One region of the Microbulbifer sp. TYP-18 genome, then DNA from elsewhere that is predicted to be linked to it. Evidence: predicted binding sites of a transcription regulator. Region 1 holds the regulator's gene; each other region holds the start of a gene.
The links. The regulator LexA, encoded in region 1, represses DNA repair genes until DNA is damaged. The targets are predictions, from matches to a motif close to ACTGTNTNTANANACAGT.
Positions count from the first base shown of each region.

Region 1 (7,243 bases):
ATATTCGCGATCTGCCCACTGGCGGTGGCAACAAGCAGCCCGTGGATGCCAAGGAGCGGGCCCGGCGGGCGGCCGAGACGCGCAAATTGTCGCCGGAACAGAAAGAAATTCATCGGCGCAAGAAAAGCCGCGAGCAGTTGATCAAGCGCATGGGTATAGATCCGGATCACAACTGGAAAGCCCATTACGAGATACTGCCGGGCAAGGAAAAGGTGGTCAGCGAACTGCGCAAGCTGGCACAGGACGCCGATTACATTTATCTGGCCACGGATTTGGATCGCGAGGGGGAGGCTATCGCCTGGCACCTGCGCGAGGCCATTGGCGGGGGTGGTGAACGCTACCGGCGGGTGGTGTTCAACGAGATCACCAAATCGGCGATTCAGGAAGCCTTTAAAGATCCGGGGCGGCTCAACATCGACCGGGTCAATGCCCAGCAGGCGCGCCGTTTTCTGGACCGCATTGTCGGTTATATGGTATCGCCGCTGCTGTGGGAGAAGGTTGCCCGAGGCCTTTCTGCCGGGCGGGTGCAGTCGGTAGCGGTGCGCCTGGTGGTGGAGCGGGAACGGGAAATCCGCGCTTTTATCCCGGAGGAATACTGGACTCTGTTCGCCGATACGCAAACCCGCAAGACAGAGCCACTGCGGCTGGAAGTCAAGCGCCAGGGCGGGGAAGCTTTCCGCCCCGTTAACGAATCCCAGGCCAGCGCTGCGGTCAGGGCGCTGCAGGGATCGGAATTCAGGGTTACCGCCCGGGACGACAAACCCACTCAGTCGAAACCCACCGCACCTTTCATCACCTCCACCTTGCAGCAGGCGGCGAGCAACCGACTCGGCTTCAGCGTCAAAAAGACCATGACACTGGCTCAGCGGCTGTACGAGGCGGGCCATATTACCTACATGCGTACCGATTCCACCAACCTCAGTGGCGAGGCGGTGGAATCGGCGCGGGCGTTTATCGGCGAGCAGTATGGGGACAAGTACCTGCCGGAAGTGCCCAACAGCTACAGCAGCAAGGAAGGCGCCCAGGAGGCACATGAGGCGATCCGGCCCTCGGATGTCCGGATGCAACCGGCAATGCTCGCGGGTGTGGAGCGTGACGCTGGAAGGCTGTATCACCTGATCTGGAGCCAGTTTGTCGCCTGTCAGATGACGCCGGCACAGTTCACTTCCACCTCAGTGGTGGTGGGTGCCGGGGAGTTCGAGCTGCGCGCCCGCGGGCGGGTGATCCGGTTTGACGGCTTTCTGAGAGTGGCGCCGTCGATCGGTAAAAAAGAAGAGGATCTGGTGCTGCCGGATGTGAAGGTGGGGGAGCAGCTGTCCCTGAAGAAACTGGACCCCAAGCAGCACTTCACCAAGCCGCCGGCACGCTACAGCGAGGCGACACTGGTCAAAGAATTGGAAAAGCGCGGTATCGGTCGCCCCTCCACCTATGCCTCTATCATTTCCACCATTCAGGACCGCGGTTATGTTCGCCTGGAGAGCCGGCGTTTTTACGCCGAAAAAATGGGCGATATTGTCACGGACCGCCTCGGGGAGAGTTTTACCAACCTGATGGATTACGGCTTTACCGCCAACCTGGAGGAGTCCCTGGACGCAGTGGCCGACGGGCACAGGGGCTGGAAGGATCTGCTGGATGCGTTTTATGCGGATTTTTCCCAGCGGCTGGAGAAGGCCCAGGCGGCAGACGGGGGAATGCGCCGCAATACGCCCACGGACACAGATATCGAATGTAGTAAGTGTGGCCGCCCCATGCAGATTCGCACCGGTTCTACCGGTGTGTTTTTGGGCTGCTCGGGTTACGCCCTGCCGCCCAAGGAGCGCTGTACCAACACCATGAACCTGGTGTCGGGCGATGAGGCTGTGGATGCGGATCAGGACGATGAGGCGGAGTCCCGCCAGTTGCGGGAAAAGCGCCGCTGTCCCAAATGCGGTACCGCAATGGACAGTTACCTGGTGGACGAACACCGCAAACTGCACATCTGCGGTAACAACCCGGATTGCAGTGGCTTCGAGGTGGAGCAGGGCACTTTTAAAATCAAAGGCTACGACGGCCCGGTGATAGAGTGCGATAAATGCGGCAGCGACATGCAGCTGAAGCCGGGTCGCTTTGGCAAGTATTTTGCGTGCACCAACGAGAACTGTAAAAACACCCGCAAGCTGCTCAAGAGCGGGCAGCCGGCGCCGCCAAAAATGGACCCGGTACCCATGCCCGAGCTGGCGTGCGCAAAAGTGGACGACCATTATATTTTGCGCGATGGCGCATCGGGACTGTTCCTGGCCGCCAGCCAGTTCCCGCGCAAGCGCGAGACCCGGGCACCTTTGGTCAAGGAACTGCTGCCACACCAGAGCGAGATAGATCCCAAGTACAGTTTTCTCTTTTCCGCACCCACTGAAGACGATCAGGGGCGCGATACGGTAGTGCGCTTTAGCCGCAAGACCCAGGAGCAGTATGTGCAGTCCGAGGAGGACGGCAAGGCGACGGGCTGGCGAGCTTTTTATCGCGACGGCCGGTGGCAGGCGGAGGCCGGTAGCAAGAGTCCGGCGGCAAAGCGCAAGCCGGCGGCCAAGAGGAAATCGGCCTCCCGTTCCGGATGAGCAATCCCTATACCGGCACTGTAACCTCGGCGCTGCGCAAGAGCGAGCTGCTGTTGGCGGGGCAGCCGGCCCAGGGGTTGCAGGCCGCGGCACTGCGGGAGGCGGCACTGATGCAGCTGTGGAGGGCATACCTGGCTTATCTGGCAGAGCTGTCGTTTCAATTGCAGCTGGGCCTGGAGCCTCAATCCGCCGCAGAGCTGCAGCAGCGCCTGCAAGCCAGCGCTAAAGCCAGTGGGGAAGTGGCTGAGCTTATCGCCCTGGAGGAGGATTCCTGCAGCTGGCTGACCCAGCTGCAGGCCTGCTGGCGGTTGCTGTGGCGCCCGGGGAAGGGTAACGCCGGGGCGCAGGGGGGTGTTGATCTTATTTCCACCGGTAATCGTGCGGCGGCCAACCCCGAATCACTCAATGACGATAGGTTGCGGGCCTGGCACCTGGCGTTGCAAGAGCTGGTACAGAGGCACCGGGCCCATACCGAGGAGTGGTAACTCCGCCGTCCGCTTTCCATCCCCAGAGTCTTTACACGGATCTGTCGTGAACGACTGCCCCCCCGTATGTTACACTGCCCCACAAGATGCCGTGTCAAAAGGGGAGAATTGCATGTCCTCCGAAACGTTTGAAATCATTGAGCTGGCCAATGGCGATATAGCGCTGCGCCGCGCCGGCCACAGGGAGGACCCGCTGGTGCGCATTCACTTTTCGGAGGAGAGTCTGCACTTTTTGCGCGAGCACAAAATCATCATTGCGCGCGCAATGCTGGAAGCGGGTATCGAGGCGGTGCAGAATATCGGCGATTCGGATGTGGACTTTATCGATGAAGAGGAAGTGGAGCCGGTCAACCACACCATCCATTGAGGGTGAACAATACCCCCGTCAGTACGGCATCCCGGCTAGAGAGCGCAAGGCAAGGGCGGACGGGCCGCCTCCACTTGTAAAGCTCAGGGGCTCTGTCGTATCACGCCTACAGCCAACCCTTCGATAGCAAAATTTTTGTCCCGCATGTCCACCTGGATCACGTCGAAATCCTCGTTCTCCGGCAGTAGCTGGACCATTGCCTGATTGCCTTTGCGCCGAAACCGCTTGACGGTCACCTCGTCCTCAATGCGCGCCACCACTATCTGGCCATTGCGCACCTGGTCAGTGCGCTGCACCGCCAGCAGATCGCCGTCCAAAATCCCCGCGCCGCGCATACTCATACCGTGGACCCGCAGCAGATAGTCCGCCGGGGGGTGGAAAAAGTCTGAAGGCAGTTCGCAATAATCCTCGATGTTCTCCTCCGCCAGAATGGGATTGCCGGCTGCCACCCGGCCCACAACCGGCAAGCCTGGCTGGTAGTCGGGAATGCGGATTCCGCGCGAAGCACCGGCCACCATCTCGATAGCCCCCTTGCGCGCCAACGCTTTGAGGTGCTCCTCCGCCGCATTGGGGGAGCGAAAACCCAGTTCCTGGGCGATCTCAGCGCGGGTTGGGGGGTATCCGGTCTCGTCCAGATAGGACTTGATCAATTCCAGTACTTGCGCCTGACGGGCAGTGAGGTTGGTCATGTGATCACCTGTCGTGTTTCTGTATTTATATACAGTTGCTGTGATTATATACAGATTTGCCTGCTGCGCAATGTTTGGCGCCCGACGGCTAACTGCTGCTAAAGTGGAACGGGACAGGTTGTAAAATTTGCGTTTAATTGCGCGACAAGAAAGGAACTATAACAATGCTTGATGCGAAAATGCCCGAAGCGTGGCGCGTTCTGCGCATCCAATCGGAACTGGTGGACGGGATCGAGCGGCTGATTGCCCTGAACGGCGCCGTGACCGTTTTCGGTGGGGCGAGATTTACCGAGGATAGTGCTGAGTACCAACAGGCTGTCAGGTTGGGAGAATTGCTGGCCGCGGAGGGAGTACCGGTGATTACCGGTGGTGGGCCGGGTTTGATGGAAGCGTGTAATCGCGGCGCTTACCCCCAGAAGGGCAAGTCTATCGGTTTGAATATTGAACTGCCGTTTGAACAGTTACCAAACCCCTATCAGGATATCAGCCTGAATTTTCGCTACTTTTTTGTACGTAAATTTATGTTTGTTAAACACGCCGTTGGCTTTGTCGGCATGCCCGGGGGTTATGGCACTCTGGACGAGCTGTTCGAAGCGTTGACCCTGGTACAGACGCAGAAGGTACGGCGCTTTCCGATTGTGCTGGTGGGTAAAAGTTATTGGTCGGGACTGCGGGACTGGCTGGTGGACACGGTGCTGGAGCGCCAGTGTATTGATGCCACTGACCTGGATCTGTTCAGAACTGTGGATACAGTGGATGAGGCCGCGGAGCTGATTCTCCATTATATCCGCGAGCGGGAATAGCAGTCCCCCACCAAGTGCCAGCGATCCATTGGCTAGCGGTGAAACGCAGCTGTGGGCGGAATTGGTCCGAAAATCTGCCGATCTTTTAGCGACAGCTCCAATTGGTTTGTGACCCCGGCGGATATTGCATGCTGCCATTTGCGTGCACGGTTTCAGGCCCGGTGATGGCAGGTTCTGGTAGTGCACCTGTCCAGCCTTCAGAGCCCCTGTTCCTGTCCTGTCTTCCTGTGTGGCTCTTTCTATCCCGACTGCCCCTAACAGCTTGTTGAAAAGACCCTCCCCGGCTTTCCTCAACCTTGGTTTGCAACGCAGGTCCGTAAGCCCTCCACGACAAATCAAGCAGTTACATACTTGATTTGCGACCCGAACATCCCTGTTCGGGACAGCGGGCTGCGGGTGTTGATATTACTGCCCGGCGCGGCTAGTGGCCACAGGGTGGGCGGGTTATGCTAATCTGCATCAGAACCGAACAACTGTTTTAATTGGTAGTTTGAATTTCATGAGCCAGCCGGACACCGTTACCCGAATTCTGGATGCGGCAGAAGTGTTGTTCGCCGAAAGAGGCTTTACCGAGACTTCTCTGCGCACCATTACCAGCACTGCGGGGGTAAACCTCGCGGCGGTCAATTATCATTTCGGTTCCAAAAAGGAATTGATTCAGGCGGTTTTCGAGCGGTTTCTCACGCCTTTCACCACAACCCTGGCGGATGAGCTGGACCGCCGCGCCGCACTGGAACAGCCGCTGCACCTGGAGGGACTGCTGGAGAGCCTCTACCGGGTCGGTCTGGGCAGCCTGGCCGCCGAGGGCCGCGACCCGCAGCGCTTTATGCGTCTGCTGGGACTTGCCTACACCCAGTATCAGGGGCATCTGCGCCGTTTTATCGTTTCCAGGTACGGTGACAGCTACCGGCGATTCGCCGGCCTGCTGGCCCGGGCGCTGCCGGAGCTGGATCCGGTGACTATCTACTGGCGGCTCTATTTCATGCTGGGTGCGACTATTTTCACACTGTCGAGCTTTGATGCCATCGAGGCTATTCTGAGGGAGGACTTTGGTGCTGAGAGCAGCCTGGGAGAGACACTGGAGCGGCTGGTGCCCTCCGCATCTGCGATGTTGCGCGCCGAGTAAAACCAACTGGGAGCCCTTTGTATGAGCGCAGTGATCGGGCCGGTGATGGCCGATATCGGTGGTACCTACCTGTTGCCGGAGGACCGGGAACTGCTGGCCAACCCACTGGTAGGAGGGCTCATATTCTTCGCCCGCAACTTCAGCGACCGGGAACAGTTGCAGCAGCTGGTGGGTGAGATCCGCGCTGAGCGGCCGGATATCCTGCTGGCCGTGGATCAGGAGGGGGGCAGGGTTCAGCGGTTTCGCGGTGACTTTACCCGTATTCCCTCCATGCAGCTGCTGAGCGCGCGTGCGGATCCCGATCAACTTAGGGACGCCGGCTGGCTGATGGCGTCGGAGCTGCTGGCGGTGGGGGTGGATTTCAGCTTTGCACCGGTACTGGACGCCGATGATCGACACTGCAAAATCGTCGGCGACCGCAGTTTTGCTGCGGATCCGGCCAAAGTTTCCGAGCGGGTGCGGCCCTTCATGGAAGGCATGCACCAGGCCGGCATGGCCACAACCGGCAAACACTTCCCCGGCCACGGCCATGTGCTGGAGGACAGCCACGAAGAACTGCCGCGGGACCAGCGGACGCTTGCACAGGTCATGGCTTCCGATGCACTGCCCTTTATCGAGTGTATTCGCGCGGGTGAGTTGGATGCGGTGATGCCCGCGCATATCCACTACGTGCAGGTGGACGACCGGCCGGTGGGCTTTTCCCCCTTCTGGCTGCAAAAAATCTTACGCACGAAGCTGGCCTTTAATGGGGTTATTTTCAGTGATGACCTGTCCATGGAGGGTGCCGGAATGGCGGGAACTTACGGGGACCGTATCCGGGCGGCGCTGACCGCCGGCTGTGACATGGGGTTGGTGTGCAATAGCCGCGTGGGTACACTGGAAGCACTGGCAGCGCTACGGAATTTCGTCCCCATCCCTGAATCGGGCGCACGCCTCGCGCGCATGCGCGCAAAAACAAAAATAGGCTCCTGGGAGGAGCTTGCCGAGAGCGACCGCTGGCGGCGGACCAAATCCTGGCTGGAATCAATTGATCCTCTGGCTGCCGGCGTTTAGTCGCGGGCCGGGCATAAGACCGGTGCGAGGGCGTACAGGTTGTTGTATGTGAATGCCAAAATTTTAAAGGCGGCAATCCAGTGAATTCAGAAATTACCCATTGAATTGTCGGATTAATAACAGTTG
Region 1 is NZ_JBFRBC010000003.1:184,533-191,775, forward strand. Features, by position in the region: gene topA (type I DNA topoisomerase) at 1-2,594, shown strand, start outside; gene ABVT36_RS05215 (DUF6586 family protein) at 2,591-3,079, shown strand; gene ABVT36_RS05220 (hypothetical protein) at 3,192-3,446, shown strand; gene lexA (transcriptional repressor LexA) at 3,530-4,135, opposite strand; gene ABVT36_RS05230 (TIGR00730 family Rossman fold protein) at 4,300-4,938, shown strand; gene ABVT36_RS05235 (TetR/AcrR family transcriptional regulator) at 5,438-6,064, shown strand; gene nagZ (beta-N-acetylhexosaminidase) at 6,086-7,117, shown strand.

Region 2 (7,243 bases), on a different contig from region 1:
AAGTGTTCATAGGCGATGGCGGTTACCACCCGGCCGCGCGGTGTGCGCGTGATATAGCCCTGCTGAATCAGATAGGGTTCCAGCACATCCTCAATGGTGCCCCGCTCTTCACTCACCGCCGCGGCGAGGCTGTCCACCCCCACCGGACCACCGTCGAACTTCTCGATCATCGCCAGCAGCATGCGCCGGTCCAACTGGTCAAAGCCCCGCGCGTCCACGTTGAGCATATTCAGCGCGGCATCCGCGGTGTCGGTATCCACGCTGCCGTCCCCCCGCACGTCGGCGAAGTCCCTCACGCGGCGCAACAGCCGGTTGGCGATGCGGGGGGTACCGCGAGCGCGCCGGGCCACTTCCACCGCGCCACCCGCGTCCATCTCCACTCCCATCAGGCCCGCGGAGCGGCGCACTATGCTGGTCAAGTCCTCCACGCTGTAAAACTCCAGGCGCTGGACTATCCCGAAACGGTCCCGCAGGGGCGAGGTCAGCAGACCTGCGCGGGTGGTGGCCCCCACCAGAGTAAACGGCGGCAGGTCCAGTTTGATGGAACGCGCGGCCGGGCCCTCGCCGATCATGATATCCAGCTGGTAGTCCTCCATGGCCGGATAGAGGACCTCTTCCACATGGGGACTCAGGCGGTGGATCTCATCGATGAAAAGCACATCGCCCGGCTCCAAATTTGTCATCAGGGCGGCCAGGTCCCCAGCCTTCTCCAAGACCGGACCGGACGTGGTTTTGATGGCAACCCCCATCTCGGCCGCGATGATATTGGCCAGGGTTGTTTTGCCGAGACCCGGCGGCCCGAATACCAGTGTGTGATCCAGTGCCTCGCCCCTGAGCCTGGCGGCCTGGATAAAGATTTCCATCTGCTCGCGCACCACCGGCTGGCCCACATAGTCGGCCAGGGACTTCGGTCGCACGGCGCGGTCGTGCTGCTCTTCCTGGCCCTCGGGCCCGAGCGGTTGGGGGGCGATGAGACGGTCGGCTTCAATCACGGCACTATCTCCCGGTCAGGGCCCGTTGACAGTCACTGAGTGAGCCCTGCTGCCACTGGTTTTGATCTGCAAGGCGGGAATTGTGCGGTGTGGCGGACCCACATAAACAGTTTCTAGCGCCGCAGGGTACAGAACCAGTGACTGCCCTTCGAGTTGTGGCGGACCAGACGCCACTCTTCGTTAATCGCCTTCTATTTGGAGCAACCAAACCGCTCTCCTCGTGCCTCGATTGGCACTTTTTATGTCACAACGGGACCTAGCAGGTTGTTGAAAAAGGCATCCTGCCTGTTTCAAAACACGAAAAGCGAAAAATGTGATTTTCACTTTTCTTCCAAAATCAACGACTTAGGCGTCGTCGATTTTGCCGGAACATCCATATTCCGGTACCAGGCTGTCGAAATTCTGCGAATTTCGACAGCCTGCTAGGCAGGGGCCATGCTTTTCAGGGCCAGCCGGATCAGCGTGGCGCTGTCGGCATCCGGTGCCTGTTTATTGGCGCGCGCGACCATTTTGGCCGCGTCGACCGGCTTGTAGCCCAGCGCGGTCAGGGCGATCTCCGCCTCACCGGCACTATCGGCCCGGACTCTTTCGGCGCTGGCCACAGCGATATTGTCGCCATCGCCGGATTGGGGCGCCAGTTTGTCGCGCAGCTCGATGATAAGGCGCTCGGCGGTTTTCCTGCCCACACCCGGCAGCTTCACCAGCGCGGCTACATTGTCCTCCGCCACACAGCGGGACAGGGAGGCGGCATCGAGGCCGGAGAGAATCGCCAGCGCCATTTTCGGCCCGACGCCGTTGACTTTGATCAAAGTGCGGAAGAGTTGGCGGTCCGCCTCGTGGATAAAACCATAGAGTTGTTGTGCGGTCTCGGAAACCGCTAGGTGGGTGTACAGTTGCACCCTCTGCCCCAGCGGTGGCAGCTCGAATATGGTGGTCATGGGCGCGAGCAGTTCGTAACCCACACCTTGCACGTCCAGCAGCAACAGGGGCGGCTGCACCACCGCCAGGCTGCCATTCAGTCTTCCTATCATCTTATTGTCCGTTTTCCGTCAAGAGACACTCAGGCGGCCGCGGCGAAACCGGCTTGTACTGCCGGTAGCGGTTTGCACCAGTGTCTGTATGGTGTGCAGATGGCACAGGGCCACAGCGAGGGCATCCGCCGCATCTTCCTGCGGGCTGGCAGGCAGCTGCAGCAGGGTTTTGACCATATGCTGCACCTGCAGCTTGTCCGCCGCGCCACTGCCGACCACCGCCTGCTTGACCTTGCGCGCTTCGTATTCCGCCACCTCCAGGTCCGCCTGGACGGCGGCAACGATGGCTGCGCCGCGGGCCTGCCCAAGTTTCAGCGCCGAAGCGGCGCTCTTGGACATGAATACGTTTTCGATTGCCATCTGGGTGGGCCGATACTGGCCGGCGATCTGGCTCACGGCATCAAAAATAAGTTTGAGGCGCTCCGGCAGGGCCGCATCCGGGATGCGAATCACACCGCTGGCGACATAGCGGGCCTTGCCCCGCCCAACATCAATCAGGCCGTAGCCGGTCTTGCGCGAGCCGGGATCTATTCCCAGAATCCGAGTCACCGCAGACTATCCCCTGTACATTTATACAAATAGTGGGCCCGAGTGTCCCAAGGCAAAGCAATACCGTCAAGGCAATTGTGCACAACTGCGGGACACGGGCACTACCCCGGCAGGGACGGCAGGGGGGAGAGGAAGCAGCCGGTATCAGGCCAGCTGTGCCATCACCTCGTCGGGGATATCGGCGTTAGTGTAGACATTCTGCACATCGTCCAGGTCTTCCAGCATATCCACCAGCGCCAGCACCTTCTCGGCACCTTCCCGGTCCAGTGGCACTGTAGTGGAGGGGACCATGGCGATTTCGGCTCCGGCGGGGGTAAAACCAGCCGCTGTCAGCGCATCCTTGACCGACAAATAGTCCTGGAATTCGGTGGTCACCTCCACACTGTTGTCGTCGTTGGCAACTATGTCGTCGGCGCCCGCCTCCAGGGCGGCTTCCATCAGGGCATCCTCATCGACGCCCGGCTGGTAGTAAATCTGCCCCTTGCGGGAAAAGAGATAGGCAACCGAACCATCGGTGCCCAGGTTGCCGCCGCGCTTGCTGAAGGCATGGCGCACTTCCGCCACGGTGCGCTTGCGGTTGTCGGTCAGGCACTCCACCAGTACCGCCACGCCACCGACGCCATACCCCTCATAGGTGACCGCCTCATAGTTTTCACCATCGCTGTTGCCAGCGCCGCGGGCTATGGCTTTGTCGATGGTATCGCGTTTCATATTGGCGCCCAGCGCCTTGTCGATAGTGGCCCGCAGAGCCGGATTGTCATCCGGGTTGGCACCGGCTTTGGCGGCTACCGTCAGTTCGCGAATAATCTTGGTGAAGACCTTGCCCCGCTTGGCGTCCTGAGCCGCCTTGCGGTGCTTGATGTTGGCCCATTTGCTGTGTCCCGCCATCTCTATCTCTCCGCTCTATCGCCTTTGCCACCGAAACCGGCCGGGGTATCTAACTGATCTGCTTTTCCTGCTGGCGCAGGCGGATATTCAGCTCGCGCAGCTGCTTCGCGTCCACCGCACCGGGGGCATCGGTCATGACACAGGCGGCACTCTGGGTTTTGGGGAAGGCGATCACGTCGCGAATGGAGTCGCTGCCGGTCATCAGCATCACCAGGCGATCGAGGCCAAAAGCCAGGCCGCCGTGGGGCGGCGCACCATATTTGAGCGCGTCCAGCAGGAAACCGAATTTTTCCCTCTGCTCCCCCGCGTCTATCCCGAGAATACGGAACACCGTCTGCTGCATGACCTGATCGTGGATACGGATGGAGCCCCCACCCAATTCGGTGCCGTTGAGCACCATATCGTAAGCCCGGGACAGTGCCGCGAGCGGGTTTTGCTCCAGCGCCTCCGGTGCACAGGACGGCGCCGTGAAAGGGTGGTGCAGCGAGGTGAGACTGCCGTCGTCGGCCTCTTCGAACATGGGGAAGTCCACCACCCACAGCGGCGCCCAGTCACAGGTGTACAGGTTCAGGTCCGCACCCAGCTTGCAGCGCAATGCACCCAGCGCCTCGGCGACTATCCTGCCCTTGTCGGCGCCGAAAAAAATCAGGTCGCCGTTTTCCGCCGCCACCCGCTCGACAATCGCCGCACGGGTCCGGTTGGGCAGGAACTTGACGATGGGCGACTGCAGGCCATTCTCCAGGTCGGACTTGTCATTGACCTTGATATAAGCCAGGCCTTTGGCACCGTAGATGCCGACAAACTTGCCGTAGTCGTCTATCTGCTTGCGGGTCAGTTTGTGGTTGCCCCCCGGCACTTTCAGCGCGGCGACACGCCCCTTGGGATCGTTGGCCGGGCCGGAGAACACCTTGAAGTCCACCTCCCGCATCAGGTCCTTGATTTCCACCATCTCCAGCGGGATACGCAGATCCGGCTTGTCGGAGCCGAAACGCTCCATGGCTTCGCCATAAGACATGCGCGGAAAATCCCCGAGCTCCACGCCCTTCAGCTCCTGAAACAGCTGGCGCACCATGCCCTCCGTAATGGACATGATATCGCCCTCTTCCAGAAACGAGGTCTCTATATCGATCTGCGTGAACTCAGGCTGGCGGTCCGCACGCAGGTCCTCGTCGCGGAAGCACTTTGCTATCTGGTAGTAGCGATCGAAGCCGGACACCATCAGCAGCTGCTTAAACAGTTGTGGCGACTGCGGCAGGGCGAAAAATTTGCCCTCGTGGGTACGGCTGGGTACCAGGTAATCCCGCGCACCCTCGGGCGTGGCCCGGGTCAGAATCGGGGTTTCGATATCCAGGAAGCCTTCGCCATCGAGGTAATTGCGAATGGCGGTGGTGAGCCGGGAGCGAAAGCGCAGGTTGTGCTGCATCTCATTGCGGCGCAGATCCAGGTAGCGGTACTTGAGCCGCACGTCCTCGCCCACCGCCGTGTATTCGTCCAGCTGGAAAGGTACCGGTTCAGCGAGACTGAGAATTTCCAGCTGGGTACCATAGACCTCCACCTCGCCGGTCGCCATGCCCGGATTGACGGTGGCCTCCGAGCGCGCACGCACACGGCCACTGACCTTGAGCACATACTCGGCACGCACCCGGTCGGCGCGCTCGAAGTGTTCGCCCACATCCGGATCGAACACCACCTGGACAATCCCGTCGCGGTCGCGCAGATCGATAAAAATCACTCCGCCGTGGTCGCGGCGGCGGTCCACCCAACCACACAGGGTAACTTCGCGGTCTATGTCCGCAGCTCGAAGGGTGCCACAGTAGTCACTGCGCATGAATACAATCCCCGTTGCCGATAGTCATTCTTCCGGATCGGCGCCAGCCGTCCAATTTTTGTCCAGTTCAGCCCGTTTCCGTCGCGGAGCCGGAACTGGCTTCCGACTTGGCCGCCGGCTTAGCCGTGTCCCCAGCCAGATTTTTCTTGTTTCCGGCCTTGAAGTCGGTCTCGTACCAACCACTGCCCTTGAGGCGAAAGCCCACTGCGGAAATCTTCTTGCGCAGCCGCGGCTGTTCACAGGAGGGACAGCTGGTCAATGGAGCATCACTCATTCGCTGCAATGCCTCCATCTGGTGACCGCAGGCTTCGCACTGGTATTCGTAGATCGGCATGAAGCAACACCTGGTACTTCTTGGGGGGCGCAGATTATACATGAGCGCCCCCCCGGGAAGAAGCCGCGCCAGCACCGGGGAAACCCGGCCCGCCGGCCCGGGAGGGGCCACCGGCTGAGATACGGTTCAAAAAGCACTATTTTTCCTGTTTTTTCGCGTGCGGGAGAAAAAAAACTATATATACTTCCCCTCAGTACCGGGTGCCTGCCCCGCTTCTTGGCGGACAACACCGCAAGCGTACGAACTCACTTTCATTGGAACAACATCATTAGAAGGAAGCTACCATGAACGCACGTAAAACTGCAGCTAAGAAAGCTACCGCCAAAAAGACCAGAAAGACCGCTGCGAAGAAGGCTCCGGCAAAGAAAGCAGCAAAGAAAGCCGCTCCGGCAAAGGTCAAGAAAGTGACCGCAGTCAGAGAGAAATATACCAAGACCCAGATACTGAACCAGATAGCCACGAATACCGACCTCAGCCGCAAACAGGTCCAGTCCGTGATGGACGAATTGACCGACATCATTGAGGGCCACATCAAGAAGCGTGCTGTGGGGGAGTTCGCCCTGCCCGGTCTGATGAAAATCACCACTGTCAAAAAGCCAGCCAAGAAGGCGCGCAAGGGCATCAACCCCTTCACCGGCGAGGAGACCATGTTCAAGGCCAAGCCGGCCAGCATTCAAGTGAAGATTCGTCCGCTGAAGAAAATGAAGGAGATGGCCGAGTCCTGATCCCTCCGCCAGCCTCCACCGACCCCGCTCCGGCGGGGTTTTTCATGCTGCGACACCCCCGGGCCGCCACCGTATATCAATGGCGGGCGCCAGCCCTACCAACAAGCCGCGTCATCGACGTAAAATGTCGCCCCCACAAAGCAATATAAGCAGAAACCCTCTATGCGCGCATCCCGCTATCTGGTCGCCACCCAGAAAGAAACCCCTAATGACGCCAAGGTCATCAGCCACCAGTTGATGCTGCGCGCGGGCATGATCCGCCGCCTGGCTTCCGGTCTCTATACCTGGCTGCCCACAGGTTTGCGGGTCTTGCGCAAAGTTGAACGTATAGTCCGGGAAGAGATGGATCGGGCCGGTGCACTGGAAGTACTGATGCCGGTGGTGCAGCCGGCGGAACTGTGGGAGGAGTCCGGCCGCTGGCAGGAGTACGGCCCGGAATTGCTGCGGCTGCAGGACCGGCATCACAACCCCTTCTGCCTAGGACCGACCCACGAGGAAGTGATCACCGACCTGATCCGCAACGAAATCAGCAGCTACAAGCAGCTGCCGGTGAACTTCTACCAGATCCAAACCAAGTTCCGCGACGAGATCCGTCCCCGCTTCGGTGTTATGCGCGCACGGGAGTTCACCATGAAGGACGCCTACTCCTTCCACTTGGGCGGCGACTCGCTACAGGAAACCTACGATGCGATGCACCAGGCCTATTGCCGCATCTTCGACCGCATCGGCCTGGACTATCGCCCGGTACTGGCCGATACCGGTTCCATTGGCGGCTCCCGGTCACACGAGTTCCAGGTCCTGGCAGCGAGTGGGGAAGACGATATCGCCTTCTCCAGCGAGTCCCGCTACGCCGCCAACGTGGAGCTGGCGGAAGCCCTGGCGCCACAGGGCGAGCG
Region 2 is NZ_JBFRBC010000006.1:9,204-16,446, forward strand. Features, by position in the region: gene ruvB (Holliday junction branch migration DNA helicase RuvB) at 1-992, opposite strand, end outside; gene ruvA (Holliday junction branch migration protein RuvA) at 1,415-2,023, opposite strand; gene ruvC (crossover junction endodeoxyribonuclease RuvC) at 2,042-2,572, opposite strand; gene ABVT36_RS07460 (YebC/PmpR family DNA-binding transcriptional regulator) at 2,717-3,460, opposite strand; gene aspS (aspartate--tRNA ligase) at 3,510-5,288, opposite strand; gene ABVT36_RS07470 (FmdB family zinc ribbon protein) at 5,356-5,622, opposite strand; gene ABVT36_RS07475 (HU family DNA-binding protein) at 5,907-6,347, shown strand; gene ABVT36_RS07480 (proline--tRNA ligase) at 6,510-7,243, shown strand, end outside.
Region 2: a site for LexA is predicted at 2,585-2,602, ahead of ruvC (crossover junction endodeoxyribonuclease RuvC). Genes of this name have one in related genera too.

Region 3 (7,243 bases), on a different contig from region 1:
ACCGGGTGGAAGTCTATCGCCCGCTGATCGCGGACCCAAAGGAGGCGCGCCGGCGGCGGGCGGAGAAAGCCAGGGGGGGCTGAGGGCCGGTTTACTGGGGCCAGTCCGCCGGCTGCCAGTCACCGCTGGTAGCGATCAGTATGTCGCCGTTGAAGAACACGGAGAAGTTCTTCTCGGTGACCCTGCCGCGGGGATCGCGCACCCGGTTGACGTAATCCCAGCGGTCGGCGTTAAAAGTATCCTCCAGCAGCGGGGTACCCAGTACAAAGCGCACCTGACGGCGGGTCATGCCGGGCTTGAGCTGATCCACCATTTCCTGGGTGACTATGTTGCCCTGCTGTATGGGAATGCGGTGCACGCCCGGGAACTTGATCAGGCTGCATGCGCTGAGCAGCGCATACAGGCAGGTGATCAGGAGGATTTTCGCGATGGCTGGCATTGGTGACTCCATACTGTATCGCGGTGGCAATGGATCGCCGCCGCGGGCCCAGGGCTTTGTTTTTGTCGCTGGTAAACAGGGTAGTTCTTCGCGGGAGAAAAAAGTTCCCCCGGGACCGCCCGAGCTGCTCAATGGCCTCTTGGGGTTCCGCTGTATCCGCAGGCCGTGGATAATACCCGAAGAGGCGCACCGCTGACAGGCGGGGCGCGGCATACAATGGTCCGGCGGCACTTGGGTTGGCGAAAATCGGGCCCAACGGCGGACAAAAGGAACCCTGAGGGGGCAGGATATTCATGGCGAACGAGAATCAAGAACTGCGCAAGGCGGGGCTGAAGGTCACCCTGCCCAGGGTCAAGATACTGCAGCTGCTGGAGAGCGCCAGCGATCAGCACCTGAGCGCTGAAGACGTGTACAAGATGCTGCTGGAGGCGGGTGAGGACGTGGGCCTGGCCACTGTCTACCGGGTCCTGACCCAGTTTGAGAGTGCGGGCCTGGTGATGCGGCACAATTTCGACGGCGGCCACTCTGTGTTCGAGCTGGATCGGGGCGACCACCATGACCATATGGTGTGCACTGACACCGGCAAGGTGATCGAATTCCACAACGAGGAGATCGAGCAGCTGCAGAAACGGATTGCCGAAGAGCACGGCTATGAGCTTACCGGCCACAGCCTGGTGCTGTATGTAAAGGAAAAGAACGGTAAGAGCTGAACCGGCGCCCCCAGGGCGTCAGGCCCGGGTCAGCATTTCCCCGGCGTGAGCCAGCGACTGCTCGGTGGCCTCGCCGCCCAGCATGCGCGCCACTTCACCGCGGCGCTCGCCATCCCCCAGTTCCCGCAGCGACACCAGAGCCGCTTTTCCGCTGCTGTGCTTTTCCACCAGGTAGTGGCGGTGTGCCCGCGCGGCCACCTGGGCCAGGTGCGTCACGCAGATGACCTGGCCGCTGCGGTCGTTGCGGGATTCGCCCAGCTGGCGCAGCAGGCGGCCGACCACATCCCCGGTGGCACCGCCAATACCCACATCCACCTCGTCAAATACCAGGGTGGGGGTGCGGGAGGTCTGGGCGGTGACGACCTGAATGGCCAGGCTTACCCGAGACAGTTCGCCGCCGGAAGCGATTTTGCCCAGGGGTCGGGAGGGCTGGCCCGGGTTGGTGGCAATCAGAATTTCCACTTCTTCCAGGCCGGTGGCAGCGGGTTTTTCCAGGGGCTGCAGGGCCAGCTCCACCCGCGCGTGGGGCATGGCGAGGTCCGCCAGCTGGCGGTTGACCGATTGCGCAAGGGATTCTGCCGCTTTGGTTCTCAGGGCGCTCAGCCTGGTGGCCGTGTCGCGGTAGTGCCGCTCCAGGTTGGCGCAGGTCTCTGCCAGCTTGTCCAGGGCATCCGGGGTTCCCATCTCATCCAGTTCTGCCTGCAGCTGCTGTTGCAGTCCCAACAGCTCATCCGGCTGCACCCGATGCTTGCGCGCCGCCTGATAGATGGCGCTCAGGCGCTCCTCGACTTCGGCGAGACGCTCCGGGTCCATCTCGAAGCGGTCGATATGGCGGGAGAGGCTGCTACTGGCTTCATCCACCTGGATGCGGGCACCGTCGAGCATCTGCGCCACTTCGGCCAGTGCCGCCGGCTGTTCCGGCATGGCCGACAACAGCTGTAGCGCGCGATGGAGCTGTTCGGCGATATCCCCTTCACCCCCGTTCAGCAGGGCGGCCAGCTGATAGCTGCCGTTGAGGATCTGGCCGGCGTTGGCCAGCTGGCGCTGTTCACTTTCCAGCTGTGCTATCTCCTCCCCCTGCAGATCCAGTTGCTGCAGTTCCTCCAGTTGATATCGCAGCAATTGGCGCCGGGCCTCGGTTTCCTCGGCGCTGTCGGCGAGGCTGCGGTAGCGCTGGTAGTGGTCCCGCCAGCTTTTGTAGCGACTGCGGGTCTCGGCTGTCAGCTCCTGGGCCTGGGCGAATTCGTCCAGCAGGCGGCGGTGGGTATCCCTTTTCAGCAGCGACTGATGCTCGTGCTGGCTGTGAATATCAATCAGCTGCTCGCCGAGGGCGCGCAGTTGCAGCAGTGTCACCGGCTGTCCATTGATATAGGCGCGCGAGCGCCCGTCGGCGCCGATGGTGCGGCGCAGAATGACCTCGCTGCCGGTATCCAGTTCCTGTTCCTCGAGCCAGGCGGACGCCTCGGCGTGGCCGCTGATGTCGAAGGTCGCGTGGATATCCGCCCTGGGGGCGCCGGCGCGCACCAGTTCCGCACTGCCGCGGTCACCGAGCGCCAGCCCAAGGGCGTCCAGGGTGATGGACTTGCCCGCTCCCGTCTCACCGGTCAGGGCACTTGTGCCCGGGCCGAATTCCAGCTCCAGCTGGTCCACTAGGGTGAATTGGCTGATCGACAGGTGCAGCAACATAGAAACGGCTTCCCGTGGCTCTTGTTATCGTGAGCGGGCGGGGCGCCAGAACTGGGATAATCGCGCCGATCCGGCATCTCCGCCCCGCCGCCGACTAGTGGCTGTTTATACAGTATTTGTGCTGCCCCCGCCACCTTGGCGGCGCAGTGCCAAACAGCGCCAAAATACCCCTTGAAGATTGCGGATAAGGCCCCATATTGCACAGCAACGCCCACACTGGGGCAGATTTCCATGTAACTGACAATCCACGCGACGGAGACAGCAGTGGCCAGAGAGCGCAGCGAAGAAGACCAGATCGAACAGGGGGCGGCGGATACAGAGTCGCTTGGCGCGGACACAGATACGGCGGAGGAGAGTGTGGCTGCCGACCTCGAGGAGCCTACGGAGGAGGCGCAGCACCAGGCCGAAGAGGCCCTGCACGCGGCTTCGGAAAGCCCCGAGGCACTGCAGGAGGAGATCATCGGCCTGCGCGAACAGCTGGCTATACAGAAGGACCTGGCCATAAGGGCGCAGGCGGAGGCGCAGAATGCCCGCCGCCGCGCACAGCAGGATGTGGAAAAGGCGCACAAGTTCGCGGTCGAGCGATTGCTGCAGGATCTGTTGCCGGTGGTGGACAACCTGGAGCGGGCGCTCACCAGCATCGATGTGGACGACGAGGCCAACAAGGCGGTGGTGGAGGGCATTGAACTCACCCACAAGTCCTTTTTGGACACCCTGAACAAGTTTTCGGTGGAGGTGGTGGACCCGGTGGGGGAGCCTTTCGACCCGGAGTTGCACCAGGCCATGACCCAGATACCCAATGGTGATGTAGAGCCAAACACGGTGCTGGAGGTGTTCCAAAAGGGGTATCGGCTCAACGGTCGCCTGGTGCGTCCGGCATTGGTGGTGGTCAGCAAGGCGCCCTAGGCGAATCTGTGGTGCGGCCTTGATTTTTACCGGCCGGCACCAATATAGCTGACATCAGAGGATTTATTCGCGCACGGCAGACAGAACAGAAGTGGCGGTGCGCATCAAACGAGGATTTTACAAATGGGAAAAATTATCGGCATCGACCTGGGCACCACCAACAGCTGTGTAGCGGTATTGGATGGCGACAAGGCGCGCGTGATCGAGAATGCTGAGGGCGATCGCACAACCCCCTCCATCGTCGCCTTTACCGACGACAACGAGATACTGGTGGGTCAGTCCGCCAAGCGCCAGGCGGTTACCAACCCCCAGAACACCCTGTTCGCGGTCAAGCGTCTGATCGGCCGCAAGTTCAAGGACGACGTGGTGCAGAAAGACATCACCATGGTGCCCTACAAGATTGTCGAAGCCGACAACGGCGATGCCTGGGTGGAGGCGAAAGGTGACAAGAAGGCGCCGCCCCAGGTCTCCGCCGAAGTTCTGAAGAAGATGAAAAAGACCGCCGAGGACTTTCTCGGTGAAAAGGTGGATGCCGCGGTGATCACCGTGCCGGCCTACTTTAACGACTCCCAGCGCCAGGCCACCAAGGATGCCGGCCGTATTGCCGGCCTGGACGTCAAGCGCATTATCAACGAGCCCACGGCGGCGGCGCTGGCCTACGGTCTGGACAAGAAGGGCGGCGACCGCACCATCGCGGTCTACGACCTGGGTGGCGGCACCTTCGATATCTCCATTATCGAGATCGCGGACGTGGACGGCGAGAAGCAATTCGAGGTGCTGTCCACCAACGGGGACACCTTCCTCGGCGGCGAAGACTTTGACCTGCGCCTGATCGACTATCTGGCGGAGCAGTTCAAGAAAGAGCAGGGCATCGACCTGAAAGGCGATCCCCTGGCCATGCAGCGCCTGAAAGAAGCTGCGGAAAAAGCCAAGATCGAGCTGTCGTCCAGCCAGCAGACCGAAGTGAATCTGCCGTACATCACCGCGGATGCCACAGGTCCCAAGCACCTGGTTGTAAAACTCACCCGGGCCAAGCTGGAAAGCCTGGTGGAGGACCTGGTGACCCACTCCCTGGAGCCGGTGAAAATCGCCCTGCAGGACGCCGACCTGTCCGCCTCCGGCGTAGACGAGGTGATTCTTGTGGGTGGCCAGACCCGTATGCCGCTGGTACAGCAGAAGGTCACCGAGTTTTTCGGCAAGGAGCCGCGCAAGGACGTCAACCCGGACGAAGCGGTGGCCATGGGTGCCGCTATTCAGGGTGCGGTGCTTTCCGGTGACGTGAAGGACGTTTTGCTGCTGGACGTGACCCCGCTGACCCTGGGCATCGAGACCATGGGCGGTGTGGCGACCCCGCTGATCGACAAGAACACCACCATCCCCACCAAGAAGTCCCAGGTGTTCTCCACTGCGGAAGACAACCAGACGGCAGTGACCATCCATGTGGTGCAGGGCGAACGCAAACAGGCGGCACAAAACAAATCCCTGGGCCGCTTCGACTTGGCGGACATTCCACCGTCACCGCGGGGCATGCCGCAGATTGAGGTGACCTTCGATATCGACGCCAACGGCATACTGCACGTACACGCCAAGGACAAGGCCACCGGCAAGGAGCAGTCCATTGTGATCAAGGCCTCCTCCGGCTTGTCCGAGGACGAGATCGAAAAAATGGTGGCAGATGCCGAGGCCAACGCCGAGGCGGACAAGCAGTTCGAGGAGCTGGTGCAGGCCCGCAACACCCTCGACGGCATGATCTCCGCCACCAAGAAAACCCTGGAAGAGGCCGGTGACAAGGCTACTGCCGAGGAAAAAACAGCGATCGAAGCGGCCATCACTGAAGCCGAGGAAGCGGTCAAGGGCAACGATAAGGAAGCCATCGATGCCGCCACCACCAAGTTGACCGAGGCTTCCGGCCCGCTGGCGCAAAAGATGTACGCGGAGCAGGCACAGGCGGCCCAGGGGGCGGAAGCCGCCGGCGGTGAACAGGAGCAGCAGTCCGCGGCCGGTGATGACGCCGTGGACGCCGAGTTTGAAGAAGTTAAGGACGACAAGAAGGAGGGCTGATGATCACTCGCTGAATATCAGCGAATCCCTCCCGGGGCGCGGTGGCATTCCGTAGGAATCGGCCCCCGCGCCCCTCTAGTTTATGTGTTGCCGGTATCCCGCCGGCAGCCCCCGGCCGGACTGCTGCGGGGTGTTGTTACCCCACAGGGAGGTCGCACAAGAACAAACGGGTCGGCCCGGTGACCGGCTCTGGGCATGAGCAATATGGCGAAGCGCGATTACTACGAAGTCCTCGGTGTCAGCAAGGGAGCGGACGAGAGAGAACTGAAAAAGGCTTACCGTCGGGTGGCGATGAAGTACCACCCCGACCGCAACCCCGATGACAAGGAGTCGGAGAGCCGGTTCAAAGAGGCCAACGAGGCCTATGAGGTGCTTTCGGACCCCCAGAAGAAAGCCGCCTACGACCAGTTCGGTCACGCCGGCGTAGAGGGTCAGATGGGTGGCGGCGCCGGTGGTTTCGGCGGCTTCTCCGATATCTTTGGCGACGTCTTCGGCGATATCTTTGGAGGTGGCGGCGGCCGCCGCGGCGGACCGGCGCGGGGCTCGGATCTGCGCTATGACCTGGAGCTGGACCTGGAGGACGCTGTGCGCGGCACCAGCGTCAAGATCCGCGTGCCCACCCTGGTCAGCTGTGGCAGCTGCGATGGTTCCGGGGCCAAGGCCGGAAGCAAACCCCAACCCTGCGGCACCTGTGGCGGTGTCGGCCAGGTGCGGATGCAGCAGGGCTTCTTTTCGGTCCAGCAAACCTGCCCCAACTGCCGCGGCCGCGGCACCGTTATCAGCGACCCCTGTAGCAGTTGCCACGGTGCGGGCCGGGTGGAGGAAACCAAGACCCTGTCGGTCAAGGTACCGCCGGGGGTGGATACCGGCGATCGCATCCGCCTTGCCGGCGAAGGTGAGGCGGGGCCGGACGGGGGACCGCCCGGTGATCTGTACGTGCAGGTGATGGTGCGGGAGCACGATCTGTTCCAGCGCGACGGCAAGAACCTCTACTGCGAGGTGCCGATCGGCTTTGTCGCCGCGGCTCTGGGCGGCGAATTGGAGGTGCCCACCCTGAACGGCAAGGTGAAGTTAAAGATTCCGGCGGAAAGCCAGACCGGCAAACTGTTCCGCCTGCGGGGCAAGGGCGTCACCCCGGTGCGCGGCGGGGCCCCCGGCGACCTGCTGTGTCGAGTGGTGGTGGAAACCCCGGTGAACCTTTCCGGCAAGCAGAAAGAATTGCTGCAGGAATTTTCCTCTACCCTCAGCGAACACAAGAATTCACCGCGCCAGACCGGCTGGTTTGAAGGGGTGAAAAACTTTTTTGGCGATATGAAACTCTGACCCGATCCCCGCAGGTTATTGCAACCGGCCGGGCGGCCCATAAGCCGCCCGGCCGGTTGCGAAAAGCGGGAAACGGAGCTGCTTCAGGGGTTGTACGCCATTAGGCGCCGGTTAAATT
Region 3 is NZ_JBFRBC010000006.1:134,478-141,720, reverse strand. Features, by position in the region: gene ABVT36_RS08010 (RnfH family protein) at 1-83, shown strand, start outside; gene ABVT36_RS08005 (outer membrane protein assembly factor BamE) at 92-439, opposite strand; gene ABVT36_RS08000 (hypothetical protein) at 429-635, shown strand; gene fur (ferric iron uptake transcriptional regulator) at 733-1,149, shown strand; gene recN (DNA repair protein RecN) at 1,168-2,835, opposite strand; gene grpE (nucleotide exchange factor GrpE) at 3,100-3,741, shown strand; gene dnaK (molecular chaperone DnaK) at 3,865-5,802, shown strand; gene dnaJ (molecular chaperone DnaJ) at 6,007-7,125, shown strand; gene ABVT36_RS07970 (hypothetical protein) at 7,209-7,243, opposite strand, start outside.
Region 3: a site for LexA is predicted at 2,932-2,949, ahead of recN (DNA repair protein RecN). Genes of this name have one in related genera too.